Regions from separate parts of the Flavobacterium sp. DW-iso2 genome, predicted to be linked through region 2. Evidence: riboswitches for the same ligand, from Rfam matches in the RefSeq annotation. Region 2 holds a riboswitch; each other region holds the start of a gene.
What was found. A riboswitch is a leader RNA that binds a small molecule or an ion and turns the genes downstream of it on or off. The one in region 2 is predicted to bind S-adenosylmethionine.
Positions count from the first base shown of each region.

Region 1: linked by a shared signal. The riboswitch ahead of thrA (bifunctional aspartate kinase/homoserine dehydrogenase I) and the one ahead of AC4PRO_RS13620 (Na+/H+ antiporter NhaC family protein) in region 2 are both predicted to bind S-adenosylmethionine.
Region 3: linked by a shared signal. The riboswitch ahead of AC4PRO_RS13360 (homocysteine S-methyltransferase family protein) and the one ahead of AC4PRO_RS13620 (Na+/H+ antiporter NhaC family protein) in region 2 are both predicted to bind S-adenosylmethionine.

Region 1 covers NZ_JBZXDY010000020.1:39,021-43,760, reverse strand. The annotation lists gene thrA (bifunctional aspartate kinase/homoserine dehydrogenase I) at 1-3,019, opposite strand, end outside; SAM riboswitch class I at 3,100-3,208, opposite strand; gene AC4PRO_RS13290 (hypothetical protein) at 3,385-3,591, opposite strand; gene AC4PRO_RS13285 (O-acetylhomoserine aminocarboxypropyltransferase/cysteine synthase family protein) at 4,118-4,740, opposite strand, start outside.
Region 2 covers NZ_JBZXDY010000021.1:47,180-51,919, forward strand. The annotation lists gene fabG (3-oxoacyl-[acyl-carrier-protein] reductase) at 55-801, opposite strand; gene AC4PRO_RS13620 (Na+/H+ antiporter NhaC family protein) at 988-2,310, opposite strand; SAM-I-IV-variant riboswitch at 2,368-2,463, opposite strand; gene AC4PRO_RS13625 (hypothetical protein) at 2,571-2,993, opposite strand; gene sucD (succinate--CoA ligase subunit alpha) at 3,199-4,071, opposite strand; gene AC4PRO_RS13635 (nuclear transport factor 2 family protein) at 4,158-4,520, opposite strand; gene AC4PRO_RS13640 (UDP-3-O-(3-hydroxymyristoyl)glucosamine N-acyltransferase) at 4,522-4,740, opposite strand, start outside.
Region 3 covers NZ_JBZXDY010000020.1:53,669-58,408, reverse strand. The annotation lists gene metH (methionine synthase) at 1-151, opposite strand, end outside; gene AC4PRO_RS13360 (homocysteine S-methyltransferase family protein) at 668-1,669, opposite strand; SAM riboswitch class I at 1,916-2,036, opposite strand; gene AC4PRO_RS13355 (NAD(P)/FAD-dependent oxidoreductase) at 2,130-3,182, opposite strand; gene AC4PRO_RS13350 (precorrin-2 dehydrogenase/sirohydrochlorin ferrochelatase family protein) at 3,289-3,867, opposite strand; gene cobA (uroporphyrinogen-III C-methyltransferase) at 3,854-4,648, opposite strand; gene AC4PRO_RS13340 (ferredoxin-like domain-containing protein) at 4,638-4,740, opposite strand, start outside.

The sequences.
Region 1 (4,740 bases), on a different contig from region 2:
TTTCTTCAAATTCATTCTGCAAGTCTAATTCTCTTGCAAGAATCAATAATTTTCTACCTACGTCATTCCCGCATAAATCCTCTCTTGGATCTGGCTCTGTGAATCCGCTATCAATTGCTTCTTTCAAGATTTCACTAAACGGAACATCCTTAGAAGAGAAATTATTAAACAAATAACTCAAGGTTCCTGAGAACACCCCTTTTATTTTGGTAATATTTTCACCTGAAAGATGCAATAATTTAATAGTATCAATCAATGGTAATCCTGCTCCTACATTAGTTTCGTACAGATAATTCTTCTGATTTTTTTCTAAAACACCTCTTAGTTCTTTATAAAAACCATAACTCAATGTATTAGCCACTTTATTGGATGAAATTAAATCAAAACTACTATCAACCAGCGGAATATAATTTTCTACAAAACTTGCACTTGCCGTATTATCAATGGCAATCAAATTCTCTAAATGATGTTCATTTGCATAAGCGATAATATCATTTAAAGTATATGCAACTCCATCAGTATGTAACTCTTTTTTCCAGTTAGCGTTAATTCCTTTTTTATTAAGCAATACTTTTTTAGAATTGGCAATAGCAAAAACGTTGAGTTTAATATCTTTTCGTTTTTCGATAGCTCCAGCTGACTCTAATATTTGATTAATCAAAGTACCTCCCACTAATCCATGTCCGAAAATGGCAATGTTTATTTTCTTGGCTACGCCAAAAATCTCTCCATGAATAACATTCAACGCTTTGTTTAGTTCTGATTTTTTAACCACTAAACTCACGTTTTTACCCGTTACTGTATTATTGAAAAGAATAGGGACAATTTTGTTTTTTATCAATGCCGTATAAGGCTTGTGAAACGTGCTCAAATCCTGACCTATTATTGAAATCACAGATACATTGTCTACCACTGTAATCTTATTGACATCCTTAGAATAAAAATCGTTTTCAAATTCTTTCTCTAATTCAATCATTGCTTTTGTTGCTTTATCAGCAGCAACCACTAGTCCAATTCCTCGTTCAGAAGAACCTTGCGAAATGATACTCACACTAATATCATTATCTCCCATTACTCTAAAAATACGAGCATCAACTCCCGTTTTTCCAAGTAAACCTCTTCCTTCTAAATTCACCAAAGAAACATTTTCTAAAACAGATAATGTTTTAATTCCGCTCGCATTAGAATTTGACGTGATTAAAGTTCCATTATTTTTATGATTGAACGTATTCAGAATTCGAAGAGGGATATTTTTTTCTAACAGCGGAATGATGGTTTTGGCGTGCAAAATATTCGCTCCAAAATTAGCAATTTCATTTGCTTCGTTATAAGACAAAGATTCAATCTTTTTTGCATCTAAAACTAATTCAGGATTGGCAGTGTAAATTCCGTCAACATGAGTGAAGTTTTGCAATTCTTCGGCATTGATATAACTGGCAACTAATGATGCCGTATAATTACTTCCGTTTCTACCTAAAGTAGTGGTTTCGTGTTTTGCATTCGAACCAATAAAACCAGTAATCACCAAAACAACATCCTTGTTTTCTTTAAAAATTTGGATGAAATTCTTTTTCGAAACAGCGTCTAATGGTTGTGCATCGCCAAAATTAGAATCGGTTATAATTAATTCTCTGGTGTCTGCTAGTTTTGCAGGAATACCTCGTTCATTCAATAAAAACACCAATAATTTAGCCGAAAGCACTTCGCCATGTGCTAAAACTTGATCTTGAATCTTCACGCTATAATCGCCAATCAAGCTAACGCCTTCAAAAAGCTTATCTAATTTATCAAATTCAGTTGAAAAATCAACTTTATCAAAACCATCTTTTTGATAGGTTTTGAAACTTTCTAAAAGCGGTTTGTAATTCCCGTTTTTGGCTGCAATAGTAAGAATATCGTCCAGCTCATCTGTTGCTTTTCCTCTTGCCGAAACTACTACTGCAATTTTCTCTTCTTGTTTTATTTTACCCTCAATAATATCCAAAACTCTATCGATACCATCGCCGTTTGCCAAAGATTTACCGCCAAATTTTACTATTTTCATCTGCTTTTTATTTTTGAAAACAACTTCTAATAAATTGTCTAATTGTTCATATTCTATCAAAAAGGCATCGTGCCCGTGTTGTGAGTCAATCTCACTGTAGAATACATTATTTTTAAATTTTTTAATCTCGTTGTAAGTTTCTCGATTCTCCTTCGCTGTAAAAAATAAATCCGAATTGATTCCTACAATATATATGTTCGCGTCCACTTTAGATATAATTGATTCTAATGACTCGTGATTGCGAGTAATATCAATCGTTTTTAAAAGTTGGTTCATCATTTTATATGCCGACAGTTGAAACCTTTTTTCTAGTTTTTCGCCGTGGTAATTCAACCAACTTTCCACTTGAAAGGTTTCTAGTTGCACATTAATGTCTCTATTGAATTTCTCTTTAAAAGATTCTGGCGTGCGGTAACATAACATTGCGTGAATACGCGCATCTTCAATAGGTTTTTTAGAATTATTAAGGATTTTCTCTTGCAAATAGCAATTAGCAATCAACCAGTCAGTCGCTTTCCAATCTGTGGCGATGGGAATAAAGTTTTGCGCTAGTTTAGGCTCTAAGGCCAAAATTTCCCAAGCAATTCCACCACCAACAGAACCTCCGATGAGAGCGAATAAATTATCAATCTTTAAAACGCGAAGCCCTTCGATGAAAATTCTAGCAATATCTCTTGCGATAAAATCTCTGTAATTTTCGATAGTAGCCGAATTAAAACCGTTACCAGGCACATCAAAAGAGACAATAGTATATTTTCTAGTATCTATGGTTTTATCTACTCCCACGATATCATTCCACCATCCAGATTCCCCAATTACTTGTGAATTTCCCGTCAAGGCGTGATTTATTAAAATAATGGGAGCAGTATGCAAAGGAGCTCCAAAAACCTGAAAACTTAAGTTTAGGGTAGCATAAAAAGCACCATTGTGTGTGGTGAAATTTTGGATGGTAATATGGGATATTTTATTTTCCAATTTCAAATCTTTTATTGATTTTGATTTGTATTTGGAAATATTAGAAAGAAAAAACTAGGTAAATACTAGAGAAATTCTTGTTGTTATCTTTCCACTTTTAGGAGTGGTAGAATGCAGCACCTTCTCCGATTTCTCGAAGGGTTGCTAAGGCTTCATCGGGTCTAATCCCTCGTCCTTTCTTTATAACATTTCAATACGTGTGTGAACTTATTACTGCAAATTAACTACATATTTTTATAACAACCAAACTTTTACCATTGTCATTATTAGCGAAAAATATATTTAACAAAAAAACGCAAGACCTCGCTGAATCAAACAATTCAGAAATTACTCGCGTGTAAAAAGCTATGTCTTATAACTTTCAATTAAATAAAAAGTGTATCATTTTCCTTTGAATACATCAAAAGTTGCAATGAATTAACGATATCTTTAGCATTTTTCCCGTTTGATATGTTCATACCTAATCTTGGATTAACTAGTTCATCAATTGCAATTATATTGTTGCTGTTTTTATTACCCCTCATGTTTCTAAGAAGTCCCCATGCCCTTGAAAGTTTGTTTGCTGCACTCATGATATATGTATTTAAGTTGTTTGTTTTCTATTATTATTCTTTGATCTAGATATTAGTATAAAAAAAATCCTCTTGGAAAAAATACCAAAAGGATTTAAGTCATAAAAACTTATACTTTTAGTATCAACAGACTTCCACGCAAAACGTTGCGACAAGGATCTGAATCTTCTTATTTGAAAATATCTTCATTTATTTTTTTATTATGAAAGCTGAAATTTGTTTAAAAATAAAAGCCTCCCAATTATCTTAGGAGGCTCTTGCTATATTATATTTTTATATAATTTAAGGCAATTGCAAGCTCCCGAATTTCTTCGATACGACTACAAATTGTTTATAAATAGTAAAATTCATCTTTAGTATTTTTATTCAACAAATATCACGTTTAATCTTCTAATTTCCAAATTATTCACAATGAATTAACGCTAATTTCATCGATGCAATTAAAAAAATGGTCAATATTAACATTTGACAATAATCACACCCAAAATCACATAAATAATTAACATAAATTTTAAAAATGGGGCAATTAAAATGAATCAAAAACAGCTTTTAAATCGGCTTTTAAATCTTCAATGTCTTCTAAACCTACAGAAAGTCGTATCAAATCTTTAGAAACACCCGAAGCTAATTGTTGTTCGTCAGATAATTGCTGATGCGTTGTACTTGCCGGATGAATAATTAAAGATTTTGTATCTCCAATATTTGCTAGTAACGAAAATAGTTTTGTGTCGTCTGCTACTTTTTTAGCTGCTTCAAAACCACCTTTTAAACCAAAGGTTACTAATCCATTTTGTCCTTTTGGTAAATACCGTTTTGCTAAGTCATGATATTTACTCGATTGTAAACCTGGATAATTTACCCACTCTACTTGGTCTTGACTTTCTAGCCATTGTGCTAGTGCTAATCCGTTTTCGCTATGTCTTTTTACACGAACGGCTAATGTTTCTAAACCTTGAATAATTTGGAACGCATTAAACGGACTCAAAGCAGCACCATAATCACGTAATCCTTCGATTCTAACTCTGGCAATAAAAGCGGCGTTTCCTAAAGCTTCGTGATAAACCAAACCATGATAACCAGCATTAGGTGTCGTGAATTCAGGAAAACGACCACTACTCCAGTCAAAAGTTCCCGCATCAACAATAACGC
Region 2 (4,740 bases):
GTAGTCAATTTTAGTATTAGCCGAATACTAAAAAACTGAACACTGAATACTTTTTTAAGTAAGCATTCCTCCGCATACATTTAGAACTTGTCCTGAAATGTAAGCACTCATATCCGAAGCCAAGAAAAGACATGCATTAGCAACATCTTCAGTAGTTCCCCCTCTTTTCAAAGGAATTCCGTCTCTCCATCCTTGAACCACATCGTCATTCAGTTTTGCAGTCATTTCCGTTTCAATAAATCCTGGTGCAATTGCATTACAACGAATATTACGAGAACCTAATTCAAGTGCAACCGATTTTGTAAATCCAATAACACCTGCTTTTGAAGCGGCATAATTCGTTTGACCAGCATTACCCTTCACTCCCACTACACTACTAATATTGATAATCGATCCAGCGCGTTTCTTCAAGAAAGTTCTTTGAACAGCTTTAGTCATATTGAAAACAGATTTCAAATTAACATCAATAACTTTATCAAAATCTTCTTCAGACATACGCATCAAAAGGTTGTCCTTAGTAATTCCAGCATTATTGATCAAAATATCAACAGTTCCAAAATCAGCTAATACAGCATCAACCATAGTTTGTGCTTCATTAAAATCGGCAGCATTAGATTGGTAACCTTTGGCTTTAATACCAAGTGCATTCAATTCATTTTCTAGTGCTAAAGCGGATTCAACAGATGAACTGTACGTAAACGCAACATTTGCTCCGTGTTTTGCAAAAACTTCTGCAATTCCTTTTCCTATTCCGCGACTTGCGCCTGTTATAATGGCTACTTTTCCTTCTAGTAATTTCATGTTCTAAAATTAGTTTAATATTTATTTGAAGCTATTCCTGCTATCCACTGCAATCTTTTATGTTTTTAAGAAAAAACATAAAAGGATTTTCGTTGCTATCAGGGCTAAAAACGACTTGTCAAATATATAATAATTCCTTTCTTAAAAAAAATTTCAATTCTAATAAACGACTAGTAAAACAAAACTTTAAATTTTAAAATATTTATTCACCCATTTATCCCAATGTGAACTATAAATGGCCAATAAAGTAAAGCCTAATAAAAACAAATGATACCAGGCATTACTAATTAGATCAAAAAAGTCCAATTTACCATTAGCAAAACTCAATATCAACAAAACCTGCGCTCCGTAAGGTAAAATTCCTTGTACAATACAAGAAAAGATATCTAAAATAGCAGCTGTCTTTTTAGGATTCAAATCATATTCGTCATTAATCTCCTTTGCAATAGGACCCGTAATTACAATAGACACCGTATTATTGGCTATAGCCAAATTAGCAAAACCAACTAATGCTCCTATTCCTGCTTGCGCTGATTTTTTACTTTTAATGCGTCTTTTAATTTGGTACAGTAAATAATTAATTCCGCCCGCTTTTTCTACCATAGCCGCTAAACCACCTGTAAGCATCGATAATAAAAAGATGTCAGTCATACCGGTAAAACCTTCATATATCTTTTGGATAAACTCCATAAAGGTAAAAGAACCGCCAATATAACCAATGACTCCCGCTATAAGCGTACCGATAATTAAGGTAGAAAAAACATTTACGCCAATCAAAGCTAAAATAATTACTAATATATAAGGTACGATAGGAATCCATTCAAAACTAGCTTTTGGAAGCGCAACAGTAACAATATCTGAATTTAAACCGAGGTAAAAGAATAAAATAATAGTAATCACTGCGGCAGGAAATGCAATGAACAAATTGATTTTGAACTTGTCTTTTAATTCGCAACCCAAGGATTGCGTTGCTGCAATAGTAGTGTCTGAAATCATCGAAAGGTTGTCCCCATACATAGACCCACCCAATAAGGCTCCAGAAATAAGTGGCAAAGAGGCTCCGCTTTTATCTGCTAATGTCACTGCTATAGGTCCTAAGGCAACAATTGCCCCCACAGAAGTTCCAGTCGCAGTTGATAAAAAACCTGCAATCAAAAAGATCCCTAACGGGAAGTAAGCCACGTCAATAGTACTGATTCCTAAATTAACAACAGCATCAACTCCCCCCATTGCTTTACTTACCACTGCAAATGCACCTGCAAGCAGATAAATCAAACACATGGTCATGATTTTACTTTCTCCACAACCTGCGATTAAGGTTGCTACTTTTTCCTCTGTGGAAGACTTGAATAATAAAAAGGCGGCTATAATACCCACCATAACAGCAACTGGAGATGGGAATGCATAAAAATCATGCAATACAATTCCGGCACCCAAAAAAGTAAAAATAAAAACAAAAAGCGGAATCAAAGCGTACGGATTTCCTGTTTTTTTTGAAAAAATAGTCATAAAATTAATTTAAAAATGAATTAAATATGACGAAAAACAAAAGCTAAAAAATGGGAATGAAACAACATTTTTTCCAAAGGATTTGGCTTATCGTTTTAGCACCTTGCTCGTTTTGCAGGTTGCTATCTCATAATGAGATTCGTGATAACGGCTGCAAAAGTACTACATCTTTTAGTAAAAACGATAGATATTTTATTTTTTAGCATAAAAAAAGCCTTACCGAAGTAAAGCTCATTTATAAATATATGGATTGAAATGTCCTAGAAAGCGACATTCCATCTTGGTAATCTACCATTTTCATCTAAGAAATTTTGTAAAACTTGTCCTTCTACAGCAGTTGGAATTCCTTTAGTCTCATCATTGAATGTTTCGTACCAAACTATTTCTAACAAACTGATATCTTCTTTTTTCATTTGTGCTGGCCAAGAATATTTTCTTCCTGTTTTTGCGAATTGATGTCCTTCAACAATCTTTTCTTTTAAACCACCATTTTTTATTTTCAAAGTTCCATCATTTTGTACCGTTCCAGTAGAACCTACCATGATCAACTCTTTTTCTTCTGCTACTGCATACACTAAAAACACGCCGCTACCTTCTGAAGCATTACAAACTTGTTCTAAACTGTCATCTGCAGCAAATGAAAATTTGTCGCTAACTTTAAATTTTTTTAATTCCTTATACATATTTTATTATTTATTTTATTTGGCTTTCACAAAAAAACACCCCACAATAAGTGAGGATTACTACAACCATATGTTTTTTTTATTAAATTAAAGGACAAGGAATGACCTCTTTTAATAAAGTGCAAAGATATTTCTTTAATTCTATTTTATAATAAAAAAGCCCCACAAATGTGAGGCTTATTCTATTTTAGTTTAAAATAGCGAACTATCCTAAAACTTCTTTTACCTTTTTACCAATTTCAGCTGGAGAATCCACTACGTGAATTCCACATTCTCTCATGATTTGTTTTTTAGCTTCTGCTGTATCATCAGTTCCACCTACAATAGCACCTGCATGCCCCATTGTACGACCTGCTGGAGCGGTAACTCCTGCAATAAATCCTACTACTGGTTTACGGTTACCATCAGCTTTTATCCAGTGAGCAGCATCTGCTTCTAGTTGTCCACCTATTTCACCTATCATAACGATACATTCTGTTTCTGGGTCATTCATCAACAACTCAACTGCTTCTTTTGTAGTTGTTCCAATGATAGGATCTCCTCCAATACCAATTGCAGTAGTGATTCCTAATCCTTGTTTTACAACTTGGTCAGCTGCTTCATACGTTAATGTTCCTGATTTAGAAACGATACCTACAGTTCCTTTTTTGAAAACAAAACCTGGCATAATACCAACTTTAGCTTCACCTGGAGTAATTACTCCTGGACAGTTAGGTCCTATTAACCTTGCGTTTCTTTCTTTAACATAAGCATTTGCTTTGATCATATCAGCTACAGGAATTCCTTCTGTAATGGCGATAATCACTTTTATTCCTGCATCAGCAGCTTCCATAATTGCATCAGCAGCAAAAGCGGGTGGTACAAAAATGATTGTAGTATCAGCACCTGCTTGTTCAACCGCATCTTTTACAGTATTAAAAACGGGACGATCTAAATGAGTTGTGCCACCTTTTCCTGGAGTTACACCACCTACAACGTTTGTTCCGTACTCAATCATTTGAGAAGCATGGAAAGTTCCTTCACTTCCTGTAAATCCTTGAACAATTATTTTGGAATCTTTATTAACTAAAACACTCATGATATATATTTTATGTGATTTTTAAAAATTGTCTTGCAAAAGTAAGGTTTTGAAATTATTTTGAGGCCATTTCTTATCAAAATATATTATGATAATTGACTCATTTGATAACCTCTATATAATTTATTATCTTTTATTTCCCAAATTACTATAAAATGTGCCAATAACATCTCCTCTCTAGGGTTTTCAATTGTTTTTACAAAATGAGAATAGCGTACACTAATTAGATCATTTTCGGCAATGATGTGACTGATCCTGATCTTTGAGCGAACGTAGGCTTTGCCTAATTCTTCAGAAATATTTAGTAAAGCATCGTAGTCTAATTGCACAAGACCCTTACTACTATTCCAATCGACCAAAGCTTCAGAGTGCAAATATTCTTTCATAGTAGCGCTGTCAAGCAGAGCATCTGATTTGTAAAAATCTTGAACGAGTTCTTTTGCTGTCATATTATTTTAATTTATTTAAAATTTCTGGTATTTTTTTAATATTAGCCAGTTGTTTTAATTTTTCTCTAGACTCTTCTATTGGTGTTCCAAAATAGGATTTCCCGCCTTCAACAGATTTCGTTACTCCTGTCTGGCCTAGAATCACTGCTTTCGTGCCTATTGTGATTCCACTAGTAGTTCCTACTTGTCCCCAAATAGTAACTTCATCTTCAATAATAAC
Region 3 (4,740 bases), on a different contig from region 2:
CGTATTTTTCTTCCTTAATTAACCGAAGGAATTTTCTAGAACCCGTAACATTTGTGCGTTCCCCAATATTCACAAACACGCTATCTGGCGTAATGATCAAAGGCTCTAATCCCGCCAATACAAGGTTTCTTCTAGTTTCTTTTTCTGCCATTTTTTTTATATTTAATCCTTCAAGGTTTAAAAACCAAGGAGGTTCAGCTTTATTATCTTATTATTTTGGGCGTGACCCAAAAAGGGTCGGGCTATTCGTTCCCTCACGCGGATTTGTGCATTCTATGTCATTCCCATTCATTTTTGTCATTGCGAGGAACGTAGCAATCTCATCCAGCTTATCCATCAACAGGATAACATTTACCTCATTCACTTTAACGAAGAATTACATCAGTCACTCTCGCTACCTGATTCTTTCGTTTCTCGGAATGACAAAACTAAAATCTATACTTTTAATCTCTTTACGGGCACAAGCGAGACGCTTGCGCTAGCGAAACCACTAAATCAGATTACTTCGTAGGTAGAACAAAGTTAACTTGCCTTAACCTCACCATTTTTACTTATTGTTATTCTCTCTTCTTTGTCATTCTGAGGGACGAAGAATCTTTGTTATGTGAGCAACTTGTAGAGATTCTTCCTTCGTCAGAATGACAAAATAGTATAGTTCTACTCCGTCTTACATCACTGCCGTAGAAACTCTCGGTTTATAATCCTTTGCAATATCTGCAATTAGCCTGATGTGTTCTGGTGTTGTTCCGCAACAACCACCAATGATATTTACTAAATTATCGTCGAGATATGTTTTTATTTGTGCTTGCATTTCTGCGGGTGTTTCGTCGTATTCTCCAAAGGCATTGGGCAATCCTGCATTAGGATGCGCTGATACATTGAACGACGTATTTTGCGACAAGGTTTGTAGATATGGTTTCAATAAATCGGCACCAAGGGCGCAATTAAATCCTACACTCAATAACGGAATATGCGAAACCGAAACTAAAAATGCTTCTACTGTTTGTCCTGAAAGTGTTCTTCCTGAAGCATCAGTAATCGTTCCTGAAACCATGATTGGAATATCGATATTGCGTTCGTCTTTGACTTCTTCGATGGCAAAAAGTGCCGCTTTAGCATTTAAAGTATCGAAAATAGTTTCGACCAATAAGATATCACTTCCTCCGTCTATCAGCGCTTCCACTTGTTGCTTGTAAGCAATACGCAAATCATCAAAGGTTACGGCTCTGTATCCTGGATCGTTTACGTCTGGTGACATGCTTGCAGTCCGGTTTGTTGGACCTATTGAACCCGCTACAAAACGAGGTTGATCTGGATTTTTGGCTGTAAATTCATCGGCTACTTCACGGGCTATTTTGGCAGATTCATAATTGAGTTCATACACCAAATCTTCTAAATGGTAATCGGCCATACCTATTGTGGTGCCTGAGAAGGTATTGGTTTCTACAATATCTGCTCCCGCTTCAAAATAGGCTGCGTGAACGGCGCGAATCGCTTGTGGCTGGGTTATAGACAACAAATCGTTGTTTCCTTTTAGAGAATGTGGAAAATCTTTGAAACGTTCTCCTCTAAAATCTTCTTCGGAGAAATTATAGCGTTGCAACATGGTTCCCATAGCTCCATCGAGGATGAGAATGTTTTTTTTAATGGCTTCGTGAATATTGGACATAACTTTTTATTTCTTGAAAATCACAATCGGAATTGGGATTTTTACTTTTGATTACTAATTACAAAAGTTCACTATATAAATTCTTTAGCCCTGATGGAAGCGGCATCCTTTTATTCTGGGGTTCAGAATAAAAGATATAGCGTACAGCAGGAAGGATGATGGCAAAAAGCACCAATCATTCGCTCTAAAAAAAATAATATAAAAGTTGTCAAGAAAAGGTTTGAGAAATACTATGGAAGTATTCTTGTGTTATCTATCTTAGATACTGAAGTAAGTTCAGCATAAAGTAGAATGTAGCACCTTCTTTATAAGATAAAGGGTTGCTAAGGTTTCATTGGGTCTTTCCCTCCGCCTTTCGTGATAACGATCAATAAATATAGGAACACTGCAAAGAAAAGATATAGCGCTAACACTTGCAAGTATTAACGCCATATTTTTTTATTGGTTTTTATGCGAATTGTTATACAATGGCTTTAACCACTGCTTTTGGAGCTTCTTTACGAGTCCCGTCAAAACCATCAACTCCTGAAACTGTTGTGTATTTTAGCACATATTTCTTACCTGGATTGATAATTTGATAGGCAGCCTGACACATTAATGTCGCCTCATGAAAACCACAAAGAATTAATTTTAATTTCCCTGGGTACGTATTTACATCACCAATGGCGAAAATCCCTGGAATATTCGTCTGGTAATCCAATGCGTTGTCTACTTTGATGGCGTTTTTCTCAATTTCTAGTCCCCAGTTTCCTATTGGCCCTAATTTTGGTGTCAATCCGAAAAGAGGAATAAAGTAATCTGTAGGAATGGTTCTTCTTGCGCCATTTTCATCAAGTACAACGGATTCAATATGCTCTGCACCATTAAGCCCTACTACTTCAGCAGGTGTAATCAACCTGATTTTTCCAGCATCTTTTAATTCCTGCACTTTTTCTACAGAATCCAATGCTCCTCTAAATTCATTTCTTCTGTGAATTAAAGTTACTTCGGAAGCAATATTCGAAAGGAAGATACTCCAGTCTAAAGCGGAGTCTCCTCCACCAGAAATAACGACTCTTTTATCTCTAAATTTTTCTGGGTTTTTGATAAAATACTTCACGCCTTTATCTTCATAAAAATTGATTCCGTCGATAAGTGGTTTTCTTGGCTCAAAACTTCCCAAGCCTCCCGCTATCGCCACAACCGAAGCATGAATTTGCGTCCCTTTATTAGAGGTAACAATGAAACTTCCGTCTTCTTGTTTGTCTATTGTTTCAGCACGTTCTCCTAGTGTAAAACCTGGCTCAAATTGCTTTATTTGTTCCATTAGATTATCTACTAAATCCCCCGCTAAAACCTCTGGAAACCCAGGGATGTCGTAGATCGGTTTTTTAGGATATAGTTCTGAAAGTTGGCCACCCACTTGTGGTAACGCGTCTAATATGTGACATTTTAATTTTAATAATCCTGCTTCAAAAACGGCAAATAAACCAGTAGGACCGGCTCCTATAATAAGGATATCTGTTTTAATCATTTCTATATTCTTCATGTACTTTCTATTATGCTAAACTAATTTAATGCAAATTAACGATTGAATTTTACTTCATCAAATGATATTTATCATTCGCTTATTTTTATCTCTATTTATTTTTTAACGCTGCGGTAACCTCATTCATTTTTTGAACTTTCTCTTCAAAATTCCCTTTTAGGGTTTTGCGGTATTCATTCAGGTTCAAAACCATTTGGTTGATATCTTCTGGTATTATTTCTTCAAAAAACTCGCGCAATCTTTTGGCTGTTGTAGGTGATTTTCCATTTGTTGAAATCGCAATTTTGACATTTCCTTTGGTTACGATTCCTCCCAAATAATAATCGCATAATTCTGGCGTATCAGCGATATTGCAAATTAAATATCTTTCCCTACATAAATCATAAATTCTTTTATTCACTTCAAGATCATCCGTACAAGCAATAACCATATGCCTTTTCTTGAGCATCTTTTTCTTGAATTTCTTCATGGTCAGTTTTACCGAATCATGCTTATTGACTAACTCAATTAATTCAGGTAAAAATTTTGGAGCAACAACCTCAACATTAGCATTAGGACTAGATTTTAGCAAAAACGAAAGTTTTTCTAAGCCCACATTTCCTCCTCCTACAATAAGTACTTTGACTTGATGCATTTTTAAAAATATAGGATATAATTCATTCCTTTCCATATACCAATACTGTATTGTGGTTTGATTTTAATTCTTTATAAAAACCTGCTCTTTTCTTACTATCACCAACCACTTCTCCAATTACAATTATGGCAGGCGAACTTAATTTATTCTCCGCTACAACTTTCTGGATTGTATCGATAGTTCCAATTCCCACTTTCTCTTCTGGCGTAGTTCCGTTTTGAATAATCGCAACGGGCATTGCTCCTTTGGATTCGTTTTGGAATAACGCCACAATCTGATCCAGCTTGCTCATCCCCATCAAAATGACGACTGTTGCCGTCGATTGGGCCGCTAAAGCTACATCTGTAGATAATTTTCGTGCTGAAGTAGTTCCAGTAATCACCCAAAAGCTCTCTGAAACGCCTCTTTTTGTCAAAGAAATTCCTTGAGAAGCTGGAACCGCAATAGACGATGAGATACCAGGAATTACAAATGTAGGAATTCCAAAGCTTTCTACGAATTCTATTTCTTCACTTCCTCTTCCAAAGATAAAAGGATCACCACCTTTTAATCGTACTACATTACCATAAGTAAGTGCGTTATCTACAATTAACTGGTTGATTTCATCTTGAGAATACGCATGACATCCTTTTCTTTTCCCAACAAATATCTTCAATGCTTTTTTAGGAGCAAAAGACAACAGTTCTTCATTAGCCAAAGCATCATACAAAACGACATTCGCTTCAGCCAATGCTTTTGCCCCTTTGATAGTCAATAAATCCGGATCTCCCGGACCCGCTCCTACTAGTGTTACCTGAGGTTCTATTTTATTTTTCATCTTTTAGGTCTTTAAGTCTGAATGCTTCGATGGTGTCAAAGAAAGCAATTGCTTCTTGAATGTACTTTACAGCAAATTCTTCAGATGGTTCA